DNA from 3 places in the Streptomyces sp. NPDC056161 genome. Region 3 is predicted to be linked to each of the others. Evidence: riboswitches for the same ligand, from Rfam matches in the RefSeq annotation. Region 3 holds a riboswitch; each other region holds the start of a gene.
What was found. A riboswitch is a leader RNA that binds a small molecule or an ion and turns the genes downstream of it on or off. The one in region 3 is predicted to bind thiamine pyrophosphate.

Region 1: it holds a riboswitch for thiamine pyrophosphate, as region 3 does, so the genes downstream of both, thiC (phosphomethylpyrimidine synthase ThiC) here and thiO (glycine oxidase ThiO) in region 3, are expected to answer to the same signal.
Region 2: it holds a riboswitch for thiamine pyrophosphate, as region 3 does, so the genes downstream of both, ACFC09_RS38775 (thiamine ABC transporter substrate binding subunit) here and thiO (glycine oxidase ThiO) in region 3, are expected to answer to the same signal.

The regions. Positions count from the first base shown of each region.
Region 1 covers NZ_JBHJUV010000023.1:28,250-34,661, forward strand. The annotation lists gene ACFC09_RS22050 (SsgA family sporulation/cell division regulator) at 34-471, shown strand; gene ACFC09_RS22055 (YibE/F family protein) at 557-2,080, opposite strand; TPP riboswitch at 2,152-2,329, shown strand; gene thiC (phosphomethylpyrimidine synthase ThiC) at 2,322-4,160, shown strand; gene ACFC09_RS22065 (aminoglycoside phosphotransferase family protein) at 5,751-6,412, shown strand, end outside.
Region 2 covers NZ_JBHJUV010000064.1:78-6,489, reverse strand. The annotation lists gene ACFC09_RS38795 (LAETG motif-containing sortase-dependent surface protein) at 1-310, shown strand, start outside; gene ACFC09_RS38790 (maleylpyruvate isomerase family mycothiol-dependent enzyme) at 371-1,168, opposite strand; gene ACFC09_RS38785 (ABC transporter ATP-binding protein) at 1,192-2,211, opposite strand; gene ACFC09_RS38780 (ABC transporter permease) at 2,211-3,845, opposite strand; gene ACFC09_RS38775 (thiamine ABC transporter substrate binding subunit) at 3,938-5,008, opposite strand; TPP riboswitch at 5,090-5,197, opposite strand; gene rlmN (23S rRNA (adenine(2503)-C(2))-methyltransferase RlmN) at 5,308-6,412, opposite strand, start outside.
Region 3 covers NZ_JBHJUV010000073.1:5,347-11,758, forward strand. The annotation lists gene pknB (Stk1 family PASTA domain-containing Ser/Thr kinase) at 1-16, opposite strand, end outside; gene ACFC09_RS40540 (thiazole synthase) at 360-1,154, opposite strand; gene thiS (sulfur carrier protein ThiS) at 1,158-1,358, opposite strand; gene thiO (glycine oxidase ThiO) at 1,355-2,518, opposite strand; TPP riboswitch at 2,516-2,627, opposite strand; gene ACFC09_RS40555 (NAD(P)/FAD-dependent oxidoreductase) at 2,970-4,211, shown strand; gene ACFC09_RS40560 (Rv2175c family DNA-binding protein) at 4,279-4,644, shown strand; gene thiE (thiamine phosphate synthase) at 4,954-5,712, shown strand; gene metF (methylenetetrahydrofolate reductase [NAD(P)H]) at 5,820-6,412, shown strand, end outside.

The DNA of each region.
Region 1 (6,412 bases), on a different contig from region 3:
CAGGCCAGTCCGCATGACATGACGGGGTAGGCGATGCGCGAGTCCGTACAGGCAGAGGTCATGATGAGCTTCCTCGTCTCCGAGGAGCTCTCCTTCCGCATTCCGGTGGAGTTGCGGTACGAGACCTGCGATCCCTATGCCGTACGGCTGACCTTCCACCTGCCCGGAGACGCCCCGGTGACCTGGGCCTTCGGGCGGGAGCTGCTGATCGACGGGGTGGGCCGACCGTGCGGGGACGGTGACGTGCACATCGCACCCATCGATTCCGAGGCCCTGGGCGAGGTGCTGATCCGGCTCCAGGTCGGCGGCGACCAAGCGGTGTTCCGGTCCTCGGCACCGCCGCTGGTGGCGTTCCTGGACCGTACGGACAAGCTGGTGCCGCTGGGCCAGGAGGGGGCGCTCGCCGACTTCGACGCCCACCTCGAAGAGGCCCTGGACCGCATCCTGGCCGAGGAGCAGAGCGCCGGCTGAGACGTGGTCGGCCGGGTGCGGGCGGTGCCGACGGCGGATTGTGCAGGAACGCTTCCTCTCGGACCTTCCCGTTCTGGGCGGCGCGTCACCGCTTGCGGCGCCTGCCCCTCCCGCCGCGGGCTACGGCGGCCGGTGCCGTGCCCGCCGGGACCGCCGCCCCCACGGGAGCCGGGGCTGCCGGCCCCGGCCGGTCGGCCGACACGACCAGCGCCGCCAGCGCCGTGGTGACCGGCACCGAGGCGACCAGACCGATCGAGCCCACCAGGGTGCGGACGATCTCCTCTGCCACCAACTCGCTGTTGGCGACCGTGTCGACACTGCTCTGCGCGATCGAGAAGAGCAACAGCAGCGGCAGAGCGGCGCCGGCGTAGGCGAGGACGAGCGTGTTGACGACGGACGCGATGTGGTCACGGCCGATGCGGATGCCCGCGCGGTACAGCCCGCGCCAGCCCATCGAGGGATTGGCCTCGTGCAGTTCCCAGACGGCGGACGTCTGTGTCACCGTCACGTCGTCCAGGACGCCCAGCGAGCCGATGATGACGCCGGCCAGGAGCAGACCGCTCATGTCGATCGACGGGTACAGACCGTGGATCAGGCCGGTGTTGTCGTCCGTGTTGCCCGTCAGCGCCGCCCAGCCGATGAACCCGGAGCCGAGGACGCCGATCAGCAGCAGCGAGACCAGCGTGCCGAGGACAGCCACCGAGGTCCGGGCCGACAGGCCGTGGCAGATGTACAGGGCGATCAGCATGATGGCACTCGAACCGATCACGGCCACGACCAGTGGATTCGAGCCCTGTAGAACGGCGGGCAGGATGAAGAGGGTCAGCACCAGGAAGCTGATGGCAAGGGCGACGAGCGCCATCACGCCCCGCAGTCGGCCCACCACCACGACGGCGAGCGCGAAGATGCCGGCGAGCAGTGCCAGCGGGAGCTTCCGGTTCACATCGGTGACCGAGTACTGAAGGTCCTTCGGTGCCGACGGCTCGTAGGCGACGACCACCTTCTCGTTCTGGTGCAGTTGCCGTGGCTGGTCCGGCTGCACGATCTCCGTGAACGTACGGCCCTTGTCCTTGCCGGTGTCGACCCGGACGGTGGCCTTCTTGCAGGTACCGGTGGCCTGCTGCTGTGCCGAGTTGCCCTCGGCGGTGGAGGTGTCGCCGGTCGGGGTGTCCCCCGAGGCGTTCACCGACTTGCAGCTCACCGCGACGACCTGGGTGACCGTGGCCTGCTGCGTCTGCCGGTCGAAGCCGACCCCGGTGCGCTCGTGCGGCGGGGCCCCGCCGGGCCAGAGCACCACGAGCCCGACGACGACCGCCGCCGTGAACGGGATGAGGACGGCCGCGATGACCTTGCGCAGATGCTTGGAGACGGGCGCCGCGGGCCCGTGGCTGTGACTGTGGCCGTGTCCGTGTGCATGGCCGTGTCCGTGGCCCTCACCGGGGCTCTGGCCGGAACCCTGACCGACTCCCGGACCGTGTTCATGGCCCGGACCACGGTTGTGTCCGGCACCGGGACCGTGGCCCGCGTGGCCGTGTCCGCCGCCCTGCTCGGAGCCGCGTCTGCGCTGCGGCTCGGGTGGGGGGGACGGGGACTGCTGCATCGTGGTCACCGACCGATCATCGCAAGAACGACAGGGGCCCTCTGTTCACCGCGCCCGAAGTGACGCTAGCGTGGAGGCACCTTTGCACACGCGGGAGCTCGGAGCACCGGGCTGAGAGGGCGCTGACCTCCGTATTCGCGATGTTTCACGTGGAACGATCGATGTTTCACATGGAACACCGATGAACGGAAGCCGCTGCGTCGACCGCTGAACCTGTTACCGGGTAATGCCGGCGTAGGGAGTAGGTCTCATGACCAACAAGGACGAACGCACGCCTGTCTCCACGCAGCACGCGACGATCGGAGCCGTCAACGGATCCGACGGCGTCGAGGGCGCGACGACGGGGAAGTCCATCGGCTGGCACAAGGGGTATGTCGAGGGCTCACGCTCCGACCTGCACGTGCCTGTCCGTCAGGTGCACCTCACCAACGGGAAGTCGGTCACGCTGTACGACACCTCGGGGCCGTACACCGATCCGCTCGTCGAGACCGATGTCCGTAGGGGCCTGCCGCCGCTGCGGGAGAGCTGGATCATCGCTCGCGGGGACACGGAGGAGTACGCGGGCCGTCCCGTCCGCCCCGAGGACGACGGAATCAAGCACACCTCGCCGCGCGGCGGGCTGCGCAACCTGGACGCCGTCTTCCCCGGCCGCCCCAGGCAGCCGCGCCGGAGCCGTGACGGCGTCGCGGCGGTCACGCAACTCGCCTATGCGCGACGTGGCGAGATCACTCCGGAAATGGAGTTCGTGGCGATCAGGGAGAACGTTTCTCCCGAGGTGGTCCGCGAGGAGATCGCCGCGGGACGGGCCGTCCTGCCGGCCAACGTCAACCACCCGGAGATCGAGCCGATGATCATCGGTAAACGGTTCCTGGTGAAGGTCAACGCCAACATCGGCAACTCGGCGGTGACCTCCTCCATCGAGGAGGAGGTCGAGAAGATGACCTGGGCGACCCGCTGGGGGGCCGACACGGTCATGGACCTGTCCACCGGCCGCAACATCCACACCACTCGCGAGTGGGTGCTGCGCAACTCCCCCGTCCCCATCGGCACGGTGCCGCTCTACCAGGCGCTGGAGAAGGTCGACGGCAGGGCCGAGGAACTGACCTGGGAGATCTACAAGGACACGGTCATCGAGCAGGCCGAGCAGGGCGTGGACTACATGACGGTCCACGCGGGCGTCCGGCTGCCGTACGTGCCGCTGACCGCGAACCGCAAGACCGGCATCGTCTCGCGCGGCGGCTCGATCATGGCGGCCTGGTGCCTTGCGCACCACAAGGAGTCGTTCCTGTACGAGAACTTCGAGGAACTGTGCGAGATCCTCGCCGCCTACGACGTCACGTACTCGCTCGGCGACGGCCTGCGCCCCGGTTCGATCGCGGACGCCAACGACGAGGCGCAGTTCGCGGAACTGCGCACGCTCGGGGAACTCAACCGGATCGCCCAGCGTTTCCATGTACAGACGATGATCGAGGGCCCGGGACATGTCCCGATGCACAAGATCAAGGAGAACATCGACCTGCAGCAGGAGATCTGCGATGAAGCTCCGTTCTATACGCTCGGCCCGCTGACGACGGACGTCGCTCCGGCCTACGATCACATCACCTCCGGCATCGGGGCCGCGATGATCGCCTGGTGGGGCACGGCGATGCTCTGCTACGTCACGCCCAAGGAGCACCTGGGCCTGCCCAACCGGGACGACGTCAAGACCGGCGTCATCACCTACAAGATCGCTGCCCACGCGGCCGACCTCGCCAAGGGACACCCGGGCGCCCAGGAGTGGGACGACGCGTTGTCCGACGCCCGGTTCGAGTTCCGGTGGGAGGACCAGTTCAACCTCGCCCTGGACCCGGACACGGCACGGGAGTTCCACGACGAGACGCTCCCGGCCGAGCCCGCCAAGACGGCCCACTTCTGCTCCATGTGCGGACCGAAATTCTGCTCGATGAAGATTAGCAAAACCATCACATCTCGCTTCGGTGCCGCTGCCGTTGAGGGCGCCACACAGGACGAGATCACGGAGGGGATGCTCCAGAAGTCGAAGGAGTTCGCGGAGGCGGGGCATCGGGTTTACCTGCCGATGGCGGAGTAGGCCCAGGTAGGCGGCGGCCTAGGACTCCGAGGGGGCCTGGGCCGGCGCTCGGCGCTTGGCTGTACGAGCCGCTTTGTGCACCCACTGCCGGTAGTGCTTGGTCTGCAACTGCACTATTGGATTGGTCCGCTGGCGCGCGCCTTCGGTGGAGCGTGAGGGCCATGCATGACGGCACATCCGCATCGAGCCGGAGTCGTTCACTGCTTGCGCGTCTGAGGCATCAACTACTTTTGATCACAGGCGCGTTCGCTGTTACTACACATCATTGGTCGACGGCGCATTGAAGATCCTTGCGCTACGATCCCGGGTGTTGAAGTCGCTGTCCGGTACGCGGGGAATCGGATCTTGATTACTTCGCGTAATCGGCTGATCGCTGGGAGTGATGTGGCCGGGCTGGGTAGAAATAACAAGGTAGCCCTGTGGAGTGCTGGAATCGGTGCGGTTGCTCTAATTATTGCGGCCATAATCACCGGCGTCTTTCAGGGTGACGACGGGGGGAAGCGGACTGAATGCAGTCAGGGTGCGATCTGTGGTGACAGTAACTCTGGAAACAGTGTCAACGGCGGCAAAAATGAAACCGCAAATCCTTAAAGGGTGGTTAGGGGGATTTTGTGCGAGTTCGTTTAGGTCGCATGTTGTTTTTGGTGGCGTCCCTCGTGATTGCCGCCCCTCTTGCGGGTTGTTCGGATAGTAAAACAAATTGCTATTCAGGGGCGCTCTGCGGGGATGGTAACAAGGGGAACACTGTCGGGAAATCCGACGAACCATCGAAAACCTCCAGCACTTCGGCTGCCTCCGACGTAGACTCTTCTTCTAGAGAGGCTACGAGTAGCACCACAGGTGCACCTGCCCCAAGCTCAACTAGTATCCGGTATTCAGGGGCCATCAATCTGAGCTTCGTCGACCTTGACTCGCTTCCCCCTAAAAGGCTATCCAGTAATACTGGTGCAAGCGTCTGGGTCTACACTGAGTCCGACGCAGAAGGTAAAGCAGAGGCCAAGGGGGCAACCTTGTACGGCCTTGGCGGAGGCTCTTTTACGACACAGTCCACAATTGCACAGTGGTCCGATTCGACTAGACCTAATCGTCAGCAATGTTTAGACAAAATTACCACGTGGAGTGCGGAGACCTCGCCAGTGGCCAGCGGGGATCGCTTTTGCGTCAAGACGGCAGCAGGGCGAATCGCCTTTATTAAGGTTGGGGCCTTTGATCGTGCTAGTGGCTCTTTTGCTGCTACCGCTGAAATCTGGGAGACAACCTCCTGACAAGTAAAGATCCTATGTGAAGGCACAGGGTTGGCGCCCGGAGTGCTGGGTGCTTATCAAGAGGATGGCTTTGACGTCCTCCTCATACTGTGTGTCCACGCATCTTCTCGTCCAGCTGTTTCCGCAGTAGCCAGTCCCACCCAAACCCGCATACAAGCCGTGTCGTCCCACACATACGCTGTCTGCGCCCTTGTCGCTGGCGTTCGTACCCTCGTGTTGCGGTGCTTCCCTCGATACCGTCGTGGTCGTGTCCGGCGTACGTCGGGTTGGTCACCCGTATTCGTGCGCTGGTTGATCGCGCGCGACTAGGGGAGCTGGTACGGGCATGGCGGTTGACGCTGCTCGATCGGAAGAGGGGTTCACGTCGGCGAGGGCTGCGCGGGTGATGGCTGCCGCGTGCCGGGCCGCGGGGCTCGATGACACAGGCGCGGAGCTGATCCGCCTCGGGGAGAACGCGCTGTTTCGGCTGGCATCCGCGCCGGTGGTCGTGCGCGTGGCGCGGGGGGAAGAGTGGTTGTCCAAGGCTCGCGGCGAAGTGGATGTGTCGCGGTGGCTGGCGGAGGAACAGTTCCCGGCTGCTCGGATCGTTGAGGATCTTGAGCAGCCTCTCCTGATCAACGGTCACCCGGTGACGTTCTGGCACCTGATCGTTGAGGGAGACCGTAAAGCAACGTACGGGGAGCTGGGCAAGGTCCTGCGGGATCTGCACTCGCTGACCGTGCCGGACGGGCTGTCGCTGCCGTCGTTCAGTCCCTTTGACAAGCAAGAGCTGCGAGTCGACCGTGCCGTCATCCCGAACGATGACAAGGTCTTCTTGCGGAAGCGTTGGCATGAGCTACAGGACAAGTACGCGGAGCTGAGGTTCGAGACGCCCAAGGGGCCGGTGCACGGGGACGCTCATGTGCAGAACCTCATGGTGGATGACCAGGGCCGTGTGATCCTGATCGACTTTGAAGCCTTCTGCTACGACCATCCCGAGTGGGATCT
Region 2 (6,412 bases), on a different contig from region 3:
GTCCACGGCCTGCAAGACCGAGGAGACCCCGACCCCGACCCCCCCGGAGACCAGCCCGGCTCCGTCGGAGTCCGAGTCGACGCCGGCGGAGTCCCAGACCCCGACTCCGTCGGCCTCGGAGAGCAGCACCGCCCCGGCGGGTACGTCGAGCAACGCGCCGTCCCCGGCGGCCGGTGACTCGAACCTCGCCGAGACCGGTGCGAACTCCAACACCACTCTGATCGCCGGTATCGCCGCCGCCTTCGTCGTCGTCGGCGGTGGCGCGGTGTTCTTCGGCATGCGCCGCCGCGGGGCCAACAGCAACCGCTGACGCCTCACTTCGGCACACGCCGCGGCCCGTCCCCGCACCGCGGGGGCGGGCCGCGGTCGTTCAGCCGAACGTGGCCCGCTCCAGCCAGAAGTCCAGCAGCTCCCGCTCGCCGACGACCTCCAACTCCGGTCCTGTCGGCGGGATACGGGTGTAGAAGGCGAGCAGGACCGAGGTGAGCGGACCGCGCAGCGCGACCGTCGCCTTCTCATGGCCGCGGCGCCAGGCGACGCCCTCGTCGGTCAGCTCGACGAACCACTCGGCGTTCAGCTCGGGCGGGGTGTCGGTGGCGTGCAGATGGATGCTGCGGCCCGGCCCGCGCAGTTCCACGGTCTCCTTCCGCAGGCCCGAGCGCTGCACCAACTCGATGATCTGCAACCACTCGTCGATCGCGTCCGCGGCCACGTCCGGGGCGACGTCGTAGGGCAGTCCGGCGGCGAGCGCGGCATCAGCCCGGTGGATGGTGATCTCGTGGGTCATCCGGCGGGCCCAGAAGCCGGCGTCGAGGATTCCGGCCCAGGTCCACACCTTCGTGTCCGGCCCGGCCTCGCGCAGGGTGTCGACGAGCAGCCGGCCGGTCTCCGCGAGCCAGGCGTCCAGCGCCGCGGCGTCGCCGCGCGCCTCGGGCCGCCCGGCGTGGGGGACCCGCTCCGCGGGGACGTTCTCCTGGGCCCGGGTCCTGACCAGCAACTCCACCCAGCGCAGAGCGCCGCCCAGGTGCCGCAGCAGGTCCTCCAGCGACCAGTCCGGGCAGGTGGGTACGGTGGCGGACAGATCGGCGCCGGAGGTGACCACGGCCCTCAACTGCCCGATCTGGTGGGCGATCTCGTCGCAGTAGCGGTCATGCGTGAGGAGCGTCATGCCCCGACGCTACGGCCTCGCGGTCATCCCAGCACGACGATTTCCGCCGGGTCGAACTCCACCCCCACCTCGTCCCCGGTCTCCGGCGCCGCCCGCAGCGCGCACGCCGCCTCAAGACGCGGGCCGTCCCCCGGCTGGAGGCGCACGGCCACATGGGTGCCCTTGAAGGTGCGCGCGGTCACCATGGCGCGCGGGCCCTCGCCGGCCGGTCCGAGCCGGATGCCGGCGGGGCGTACCAGCAGGGTGCGCCGGCCCTGGGGCGCGGGCTCGGGCACCGGGAGCTTCCCCCACGGGGTGACCGCCACCGCTCCGGTGATCTGCGCGTCGACGACGTTCTCGAAGCCGAGGAAGCGGGCCACGAACTCGTCGGCGGGCCGCTGCCACACCTCAAGGGGCGTACCGGACTGGGCGATCCGGCCGTCCCGCATCACGACCACCCGGTCGGCCAGCGCGAAAGCCTCGCCCTGGTCGTGGGTGACGGCGAGCACGGTGGTGCCCAACCGGTCGAACAGCTCCCGCAGTTCGACCACGAGCCGTTCCCGCAGCGAGCGGTCGAGCTGGCCGAGCGGTTCGTCCAGCATCAGCAGCCGCGGCCGGGGCGCGAGGGCTCGGGCGAGCGCGACCCGCTGCTGTTCGCCGCCGGAGAGCCGGGCCACGGCCCGCCGGGCGGCCCCCGGCAGCCCCACCAGGTCCAGCAGCTCCGCCACCGCGGTCCGCTGCCGCTCCTTCGACGCGCCGCGCATCCGCAGCCCGAACGCCACGTTGCCGCCCACGTCCCGCTGCGGGAACAGCTGGTGGTCCTGGAACATCAGCCCGACCTCGCGCCGGTGCGCGGGCACGCCCGTCTGGTCCCGTCCGTCGAGCGCCACCCGCCCCGCGTCCAGGGGCTGAAGTCCGGCCACCGCCCGCAGCAGCGTCGACTTGCCGCTGCCGCTGGGCCCGAGCACGCAGACGATCTCGTGCTCGGCTACCGCCAGATCGACGGCGTCGAGCACGGCCCGCCCGCCGAGGCGCACGGTCGCGGACGTGAGGCTCAGCAGCATCAGAACTCCCCGGTCCGGTCGACCGGGATCCCCCCGGTCGCCTCTGTTCGAGACGGGAGGTGCAGGCGTTCCAGCGCCAGCAGGGACACCGCGCACACCACCATGAGAATCGTGGAAAGGGCCATCGCCTGGCCGTAGTTGAGATCGCCCGGCCGGCCGAGCAGCCGGGCCACGGCGACCGGCAGCGTGGGGTTGTCGGGCCGCGCGATGAACACGGTCGCGCCGAACTCCCCGAGCGAGACGGCGAACGCGAATCCGGCCGCGATCAGCAGCGCCCGCCGCACCAGCGGCAGATCGACCTCGCGCCACACCCGCCAGGGCGACGCCCCGAGCACGGCCGCCGCCTCCCTGAGCCGCCCGTCGACGGCCCGCAGCACCGGCAGCATGGTCCGTACGACGAAGGGCACGCCGACCAGCGCCTGGGCGAGCGGCACGAGGATCCAGGACTGCCGCAGGTCGAGCGGCGGCTTGTCCAGCGCGATCAGGAAACCGAAACCGACGGTCACGGCGGACACGCCGAGCGGCAGCATCAGCAGCGCGTCGAAGCCCCGTACGATCCGGCCCGCGCCGCGGGCGAGGGCCGCGGCGGCGAGGGAGCCGATCAGCACCGCGATGGCGGTGGCGACGACGGCGTAGCGCAGGGAGTTGCCGACCGCGGCGATCGGCGCCACCAGGAACGTACCGCCGTCCGCACGGGTCAGCGCCCGGTAGTAGCCGAGGCCGGGAGCGGCGAGGGAGCGCTGCACCAGCACCCCGAGCGGCAGCAGCACGAGCAGGACGACGGTGGCCAGGACACCGCCGAGCAGCGCCCACTGGCCCGCCCCGCGCGGCCGGCGTGCCGTCAGCGACGCGTCGACCAGGCGCAGCGTGCTCTCCCGCCGCCGTACCGTCCAGGCGTGCACGGCGAGGATCACGCCGACCGCCGCGAACTGGACCAGGGTGAGGACCGCGGCCGTGGACAGGTCGAAGATCTGGGACGTCTCCCGGTAGATCTCCACTTCGAGCGTGGCGAAGGTGGGGCCGCCGAGGATCTGCACCACGCCGAAGGAGGTGAAGGTGAACAGGAACACCATCAGCGCGGCGGCGGCCACCGCCGGGGCCAGCGCCGGCAGGGTCACCCTGCGCCAGGCGGCCGGCGGCGACGCGCCCAGCATCCGCGCGGCCTCCTCCTGGCGCGGGTCGAGCCCGGCCCACAGTCCGCCGACCGTGCGGACGACGACGGCGTAGTTGAAGAAGACGTGCGCGAGCAGGATCGCCCAGACGGTGGTGTCCAGCCGCACGCCCCACAGGTCGTCGAGGAGGCCGCCACGTCCGACGAGGGCGAGGAAGGCGGTGCCGACGACGACGGTCGGCAGCACGAACGGCACGGTGACCACGGCCCGCAGGACCCGTTTGCCCGGGAAGTCGAGGCGGGCGAAGACGTACGCGCCGGGCAGCGCGACCAGCAGGGTGAGCGCGGTGGAGGCGAGCGCCTGCCAGGTGGTGAACCACAGCACGTGCCGGATGTCGGAACGGGCCACGACGTCCGCGATCCGTCCCAGCCGCCAGGCGCCGTCCGGTTTCAGACCGCGGGTGACGATCGCGGCCACCGGCCAGGCGAAGAACACGGCGAAGAACGCGACGGGCCCGGCCAGCAGCGCGAGCCGTACCAGGCTCCCGGTGCCGCGCCGCCCGCGCGGGAGGGAACCGGCCGCCTCGGCCGGCCCGGTCCCCTCGTCCGCCCCGGTCAGTTCAGTACGAGTGAGGTCCACGACTTGACCCACTGGTCACGGTCGGCGGCGATCCGGTCGGGCGCCATGGTCTCGGGGTCCTTGGCCCGCGGGCCGTACTTCTCGAACTCCTGCGGCACCGCGGCATCCGTGCGCACCGGGTAGACGAACATGTTCAGCGGCATGTCCTCCTGGAACTCCTTGCCGGTCAGGAAGTCCAGGAACGCCTTGCCGCCCGCGCTGTTGCGGGCACCCGAGAGCAGTCCGGCGTACTCGATCTGCCGGAAGCAGGTACCGGCGGCCACTCCGGTGGGCGCGGTGGCCGGTTTCGGGTCGGCGTAGACGACCTCGGCGGGCGGCGAGGAGGCGTACGACACGACGAGCGGCCGGTCGCCGCCCGCCTTCCTGCCGCCGGCCGAACCGGAGAACTCCTCGTCGTACGCCTGCTCCCAGCCGTCGACCACCTTGACGCCGTTGGCCTTGAGCTTCTTCCAGTACGCGCTCCAGCCGGCGTCGCCGTACTTCGCGGCGGTGCCGAGCAGAAAACCGAGGCCGGGCGAGGAGGTGGCGGCGTTCTCGGTGACGAGCAGGTTCTTGTACCGGGGTTCGACCAGGTCGTCGAAGGTCTGCGGCGGGGCCAGCCGGTGCCGCTCGAAGTACGCCTTGTCGTAGTTGACGCAGATGTCACCGGTGTCGATGGGCGTGACCTGGTGCCCGGACGTGCCGTCCCGGTACTCGGGTTCGATCCGGTCGTAGTCCTTCGGCTGGTACGACTGGAACAGCCCGTTGTCGAGGGCGCGCGACAGCAGGGTGTTGTCGACGCCGAAGAAGACGTCGCCCTGCGGGTTGTCCTTGGTCAGGATCGCCTTGTTGACGGCCTGCCCGGCGTCGCCGTCCTTGAGGACCCTGACGGTGTAACCGGACTGCTTCTCGAAGTCCTTGAGCACGTTCTTCGAGACCGCCCACGAATCGTGGCTGACGAGGGTGACCGTCTTGGAGTCGGCGCCCCCGTCGTTCGTGGATCCGCACGCGGACAGCGTGACCAGGCCGAGCCCGACCGCGACGGCCACGAAGGTCTTGGTGTGCAACTGGATTCCTCCTGGGGTTGACCAGGAAGAGACGCGGCCCTGCCCGGACCGTACGAGGCAGGTCCGGGCAGGGCGCAACAGCTTGAGTGAGGACCGATCTCCCTACCCAGAATGACCTGGGCGAGGTTCGGAGGGTCTGCGGCCGGTGTGCCGCACTCTCAGCGCTGTGGCGCTCCCCTGTCGGAAATATTCAAATTGTGCGGAATGCTTGGAGTGTTTGGAGTATTCGGAGTGATCGGAGTGTTCGGAACGCGAGGTTCGCGATATGACGTTATGACCGGGCTCAGACTACCGTCCGGCTATCGTTCGGTGGCAGCCAGCTGACCGCAGGCGCCGTCGATCTCCTGCCCGCGGGTGTCCCGGACGGTCACCGGCACCCCGTGCGCCTCGATGGCCGCCACGAAGGCCCGCTCGTCCTCGGGCCTGGAGGCGGTCCACTTGGAGCCCGGCGTCGGGTTGAGCGGGATGAGGTTGACGTGCACGGGCTTGCCCTTGAGCAGCCGGCCGAGCCGGTCGCCCCGCCACGCCTGGTCGTTGATGTCGCGGATCAGCGCGTACTCGATGGACAGCCGGCGCCCGGACCTGGCGGCGTATTCCAGACCGGCGTCCAGCACCTCGCGCACCTTCCACCGCGTGTTCACGGGGACGAGGGTGTCGCGCAGTTCGTCGTCGGGCGCGTGCAGGGAGATCGCGAGGCGGCACTTGAAGCCCTCGTCGGCGAACCGGTGGATGGCCGGGACGAGTCCGACGGTCGAGACGGTGATGCCGCGCTGGGACAGCCCGAGCCCGTCCGGCTCTGGGTCGGTGAGCGCCCGGATCGCGCCCACGACCCGCTTGTAGTTGGCGAGCGGCTCGCCCATGCCCATGAACACGATGTTGGACAGCCGCGCGGGGCCGCCGGGCACCTCGCCGTCCCTGAGGGCCCGCATCCCGTCCACGATCTGGTGCACGATCTCGGCGGTCGACAGGTTCCGGTCGAGACCGGCCTGCCCGGTGGCGCAGAAGGGGCAGTTCATCCCGCAGCCCGCCTGCGAGCTGATGCACATCGTCACCCGGTCCGGATACCGCATCAGCACCGACTCGACGAGCGTCCCGTCGAACATCCGCCACAGCGTCTTACGAGTGGTTCCCTCGTCGGTCGACAGGTGCCGTACGACCGTCATCAGCTCGGGGAACAACGCCTCCCGCAGCCGGCCTCGGGAGGCCGCGGGAATGTCGGTCCACTGCTCGGGGTCGTGCGCGTACCGCGCGAAGTAGTGCTGCGAGAGCTGCTTCGCCCGGAACGGCTTCTCGCCGATCGCGGCGACGGCCTCCTTGCGTTCGGCGGGCGAGAGATCAGCGAGATGCCGCGGCGGCCGCTGGGCACCGCGGGGGGCTGTGAAGGTGAGTTCTCCGGGATTAGGC
Region 3 (6,412 bases):
GAAGGGTCGTATCCACGCAGGTGAGTCTACGAGCCGGTACCGACAGTCCTCCTCGTTACCGAGAGATCGGACCGGGACTGCGGCCGACCTGTGACCCGTCCCGCGACACCCCGTCACCCCGTCACCCCCGGAACCCCCCACCCGCCACCCACGGCCCGTGACCGGGCCCGACGCCCTCACCGCCCCACCCGGACCGACGGCCCTCTCCGACCCTTCACCGGCCCCGGAATCCCCGGCCCCACGAACCCGCCCCCCGCAGCCACCACCGACGCCGGGCCCCCACGGGAAACGTCCACCGCTCGGCGGACGGCAAACGGGTGGCGCGTGGTGGGCAGCGCGTCCCGGCACGACCGCCCCGCTCAGAACGCGGGCCGCTCCGGATCGAGCACGGCCAGGCCCTCCGGGGGAGACGACGCCTCGGCGAAGTGCCGACGAGGGATCCGCCCCGCCAGCCGTGCCAGCCGCCCCGCGTCCACCGCGTGCCGCATCGCCTCCGCCATCCGCTCCGGTTGCTGCGACCGGGTGACGGCCGAGGCCAGCATGACCCCCGCGCACCCCAGCTCCATCGCAAGCGCCACGTCCGACGCCGTACCGGCTCCCGCGTCCAGGATCACCGGTACGCGCGCGTGCTCCACGATCAGCTGGAAGTTGTGCGGATTGCGGATCCCGAGCCCGGAACCGATCGGCGAGCCGAGCGGCATCACCGCCGCGCACCCCACGTCCTCCAGCTTCCGCGCCAGCACGGGATCGTCGTTCGTGTACGGCAGCACCGTGAAACCGTCGTCCACCAGGGTCTCCGCCGCGTCCAGCAGCTCGATCGGGTCCGGCAGCAGTGTCCGCTCGTCGGCGATCACCTCAAGTTTGATCAGATCGGACCCGAGCGCCTCCCGGGCCAGCCGCGCGGTCAGCACCGCCTCGCCCGCGGTGAAGCAGCCCGCCGTGTTGGGCAGCACCCGGATGCCGAGCCGTTCCAGGACCGAGAGCACGGACCCGTGCACATCGGGGTCGACCCGGCGCATCGCCACGGTGGTCAGCTCCGTTCCGGAGGCGACCAGCGCCCGCTCCAGCACGTCGAGGCTGGGCGCACCGCCCGTACCCATGATCAACCGGGACGTGAAGGACGTACCGCCGAGGACGAAGGGATCGTCGGCCATGGCTCAGCCTCCTTGGACGGCGGTGAGGACTTCGACGCGGTCCCCCTCGCTCAGGGCGGTGGCGGGCCACTGCGCGCGCGGGACGACGGTTTCGTTGAGCGCGGCGGCCACTCCGCCGGCCGCCGTGGTGAGGGTCTGCACGAGGGCGTCGAGGGCCGTGCCGGGCGCGATCTCCCGGTGCTCCCCGTTGACGGAGATGATCATGCGGGCTGCTCCGTGAGGGCGGCGGCGCCGAAGCGCGCGGGGGTGAACGGACGGGCCTCCTCCGGGAGCGTCCCGGTGGCCAGGAGGTGCGCCATGACATCCCCGGTGACCGGGGTGAGCAGCACACCGTTGCGGTAGTGCCCGGTGGCCACGTGCAGCCCGTCGAGCGCGGTCGGGCCGAGCAGCGGCGCGTTGTCCGGGGAGCCGGGCCGCAGCCCGGCCCGGGTCTCGGTCAGCGGCAGTTCGGTGATCCCGGGCACCAGCTCGTGCGCGTCCCGCAGCAGCTCGTACACGCCGCCCGCGGTCACCGTGGTGTCCCAGCCCAGTTCCTCGTCGGTCGCCCCGACGACCAGTTCACCGTTCTCCCGCGGCACCAGGTAGACCTGGCTGCCGCGCACCACGGCCCGCACGGTCCGGCTCAGGAACGGCGCGTACCGCTTCGGCACGGTCAGCCGCAGCACCTGGCCCTTCACCGGCCGCACCGGCGGCAGCACGGCCTCCGGCAGGCCCGCCAGCCGGCCGCTCAGGCTGCCGGCCGCGAGCACCAGCTGACCGGCAGCCAGTTCGGTGCCGTCCCCGGTGGTCACCCCGACGGCCCGGTCCCGGCGCACCGCGCAGCGCTCGGCCCAGGCGCGATGGAACACCACTCCCGCCCGTTCGCAGGCTGCCAGCAGTGCCGCCGCCAGCCGCCGCGGGTCGATCTGGTGGTCGCCGTCCACCCGCAGCCCGCCCCGCACCCCCGGCGCGAGCATCGGCTCCAGACGACGGCAGTCCCGGCCGGACAGCCACTCGGACTCAAGACCGGAGCGCTGTTGCAGTTCGTGCAGGTCGCGCAGGTGCGCGCGGTCGTCGGCGTCCAGTGCGACGGCGAGCGTGCCGCACCGGCGGTAGCCGAGGTCGCGGCCGGTCAGCTCGGTCAGCTCGGCCGCGAAGTCCGGATAGCGGCGCGCCGAGGCCAGGTTCAGGCCGAGCAGCGTCTGCTCGCCGTGGTGCAGTTCGGTGACCGCGGCCAGCATGCCGGCCGCGACCTGCGCGGCCCCGCCACCCGGCTCGGGATCCACGACGGCCGTGGCGAATCCGCGCTGCGCGGCCCGCCAGGCCGTGACCAGGCCGATGATTCCGCCCCCGATGACGAGGACATCTGACGTACGTGACGACATGGGCGTCCAGCCCCTCCCTTCGCCGGCATGACCCGGATCAGGTTCGTACGGTCGGAGGCCGCCAGCCTCCCTCTCAGCCCGGTGCGTCCGGGCTCCCGCGAGTGCTTGTACGGTGGCCACCCTAGCCCGCCGCCGCCCGCCTCGAAAAGGAAGCCTCGGCCCGCACCGCGCTCGCGGCCCCGGCCCGCACCGCGCTCGGCGGGCTCCGGTCGCACCGCGCTCACGGCCTCCGCACCGCGCTCACGGCCTCCGCACCGCGCTCACGGCCTCCGCACCGCGCTCACGGCCTCCGCACCGCGCTCACGGCCCCCGCACGCGGCTCGGCGGGCTCCGGTGGGCGGCGCGGCGCGCACGGAAGAACGGCCGGCACGGGCCCCTGGCGGACACCGGACGATCCCGTGTGCAGCAGGTCACCCAGCATGCCCCCTGCCTGACAAAACGTCAGTTGACTATGGTGATCAGCGTGAGCCAGCAGACGCAGCAACGGAGCACGTCACAGGTGCGGCGCGTGGTCGTCGCCGGCGCGGGCATGGCCGGGGTGCAGACCGCGGTCGCCCTGCGGGAACAGGGGTTCAAGGGCATGGTGACCGTGGTCGGCGCGGAGCCCCACGCGCCGTACGACCGGCCACCGCTGTCCAAGGCCGTGCTGCTCGGCAAGGTCGAGGGCTCCGCCTTCGACGTCGATTTCGGCGCGCTCGGCATCGACCTCGAACTGGGCCGGGAGGCGCTCGGCGTGCGCCCCGGCGACCACGAGCTGGACACCGCGGCCGGTCCGGTGCCGTACGACGTCCTGGTCCTCGCCACCGGCGCCGAACCGATCCTGCTGCCCGGCGCGGAGGGCGTCCCCGGCGTGCACCTGCTGCGCACCCTCGACGACGCCCAGGCGCTGCGGCCGGTGCTCGCCCGGCAGCACGACATCGTGGTCGTCGGCGCGGGCTGGATCGGGGCCGAGTTCGCCACGGCGGCCCGCGAGGCGGGCTGCGCGGTCACGGTCGTCGAGGCCGCCGACCGCCCGCTCGCGGGCGCGCTCCCGGCCGAGGTCACGGCGCCGATGGCGGCCTGGTACGCGGACAGCGGCACCGAACTGCGCACCCACGCGCGCGTGGCGCGCGTCGAGCCCGGTGCGGTGGTGCTCGACGACGGCTCGCGGCTGCCCGCGGGCGCCGTCGTGGTCGGCATCGGCGCCCGCCCCGCCACCGCCTGGCTGGCGGGTTCCGGCATCGAGCTGGGCGCCCATCGCGAGGTCGTGGCCGACGACCATCTGCGCGCCTCCGCGCCGGACGTCTACGCGGTCGGCGACTGCGCGTCCTTCCCCTCCGCCCGGTACGGCGAGCGCCTGCTCGTCCACCACTGGGACAACGCCCTCCAGGGGCCGCGCACGGTCGCCGCGAACATCATCGGCGACACCCCGGCGGCCTACGACCCGGTGCCGTACTTCTGGTCCGAGCAGTTCGGGCGTTTCGTGCAGTACATCGGCCACTACCCGGCGGCCGACACGCTGCTGTGGCGCGGCGACCCCGCCGGGCCCGCCTGGACCGTCTGCTGGCTGGGCGCGGGCCGGCTGGTCGCCCTGCTGGCGGTGGGCCGGCCGCGTGATCTGGCGCAGGGACGGCGGCTGATCGAGGCGGGCACGCCGATGGATCCGCGGCTGCTCGCGGACCCGGCGCGGCCGCTGAAGGAGGCCACCGCGTGACGCGCGATATCCCCAGGTCGGACGGGCCTGGCTTCCGACTGTCGGTCCGGGATGGCACGCTGTTTCCGTGACCGAGATTGACGCAAAGATCGATGCTCTCGTCCCTGCATGGCTCACCCTCCCCGACATCGCCGAGCAGCTCGGCGTCGAGGTGACACGTGTCCGGCAGCTGGTCAAGGAGGGCCAGCTCATCGCCGTACGCCGTGGCGAGAACCGTGCGCTGCACGTCCCTGCCGCCTTCATCGACGGGGACAAGGTCGTCAAGGGTCTGTCCGGGACCCTGACGCTCCTGCGGGACGACGGCTTCACGGACGAGGAAATGCTGGAGTGGCTCTTTACTCCTGACCCGACCCTGCCCGGCACCCCCGCGCAGGCCCTCAGCGAGAACCGCGGCACGGAGGTGAAGCGCCGCGCCCAGGCGCTCGCCGTCTGATCCGAACGCCCTCCGACGTACGGGCCGCGGCTCCGGACGGGCCACGGCCGTGGTGAACCACGGCCCAGGGCCCGTCCGACGCCCGGCCGCCTGACCCGGTGCCGCGCTTCGCGGTCCCGCGCCCGGTCGCCGGGCCACCGTGCCGCCGCTCCCCGCGGGGCCGCGGGCCCGCGCCCCGTCCGGGCGGCTCGCCCGGACGGCCGGAACGGGCGGTCCGCCCCGGAACGGGCGGTCGGCCCGGCCCGTACGTCACGACACCTCACCACTGCACCACCGCACCGACCTCGCACCCATCCCGGGGGGACACACATGCCGGACACCGACATCACGGCCGACAGCGCGGCCGTCAACACCGACAGCGCGGCCGTCAACACCGGCAACGCGGCCGGCACCGAGACCGTTGCCGGCACCGGCACCGCCGCCCGCACAGCGCGTGACCGGCTCGCCGACGCCCGGCTCTATCTGTGCACGGACGCCCGCAAGGACCAGGGCGACCTCGCCGAGTTCCTGGACGCGGTCCTGGCCGGCGGCGTCGACGTCGTGCAACTGCGCGACAAGGGCATGGAGGCGGCCGAGGAGCTGGCGCACCTGGAGGTGTTCGCCGACGCCTGCGCGCGGCACGGCAAGCTGCTCGCGGTCAACGACCGCGCGGACGTCGCCCACGCCGCCCGCGCCGCCGTGCTCCACCTCGGACAGGGCGACCTCCCCGTGCCCGCGGCCCGCGCCGTCCTCGGCGACGAGGTGCTCATAGGCCGCTCCACGCACGCCCCGGAGGAGGCCGCGGCGGCGGCCGTCCAGGACGGCGTGGACTACTTCTGCACCGGCCCGTGCTGGCCCACCCCCACCAAGCCAGGCCGGCCCGCGCCCGGCCTGGACCTGGTCCGTTACACGGCCGCGCTGGGCACCGCCCGGCCCTGGTTCGCCATCGGCGGCATCGACCTGGGCAACCTCGACGAGGTGCTGGACGCCGGGGCCCGCCGGGTGGTCGTCGTCCGCGCGATCACCGAGGCCGACGACCCAGGAGCGGCGGCGGCCGAGTTCACCGGGCGGCTGCGGCGGGACGGCTAGCAATCACCTGGCCAGGCCCTGTCCAAAGGATGGACAAGAGTTCGGCAATTCGGGCAAATCTCCGGCGCCCGGTTGGGGGACCGCCCGTGCCTGGCTAACCTGCGGGTATGGCCCTTGGAACCGCATCCACCAGGACCGACCGCGCGCGCACCGTGCGTGACATCCTGAGCACCGGCAAGACGACGTACTCGTTCGAGTTCTACGCGCCGAAGACGCCCAAGGGTGAGCGGAGTCTGTGGAACGCGCTGCGCAGGGTCGAGGCGGTGGCCCCCGACTTCGTCTCCGTCACTTACGGCGCCGGCGGCACCACCCGCGCGACCACGGTCAAGGAGACCCAGCAGATCGTCGCCGACACCACGCTGACGCCGGTCGCCCACCTCACCGCCGTCGACCACTCCGTCGCCGAACTCCGCAACATCATCGGCCAGTACGCGGACGCCGGGATCCGCAACATGCTCGCCGTCCGCGGTGACCCGCCGGGCGACCCCATGGGCGAGTGGGTGCCGCACCCCCAGGGCCTGACCTACGCGGCCGAACTCGTCGCGCTCATCAAGGAGTCGGGCGACTTCTGCGTGGGTGTCGCCGCCTTCCCGGAGATGCATCCGCGCTCCGCCGACTGGGACACGGACGTCGCCCGCTTCGTGGACAAGTGCCGCGCGGGCGCCGACTACGCCATCACGCAGATGTTCTTCGAGCCGGA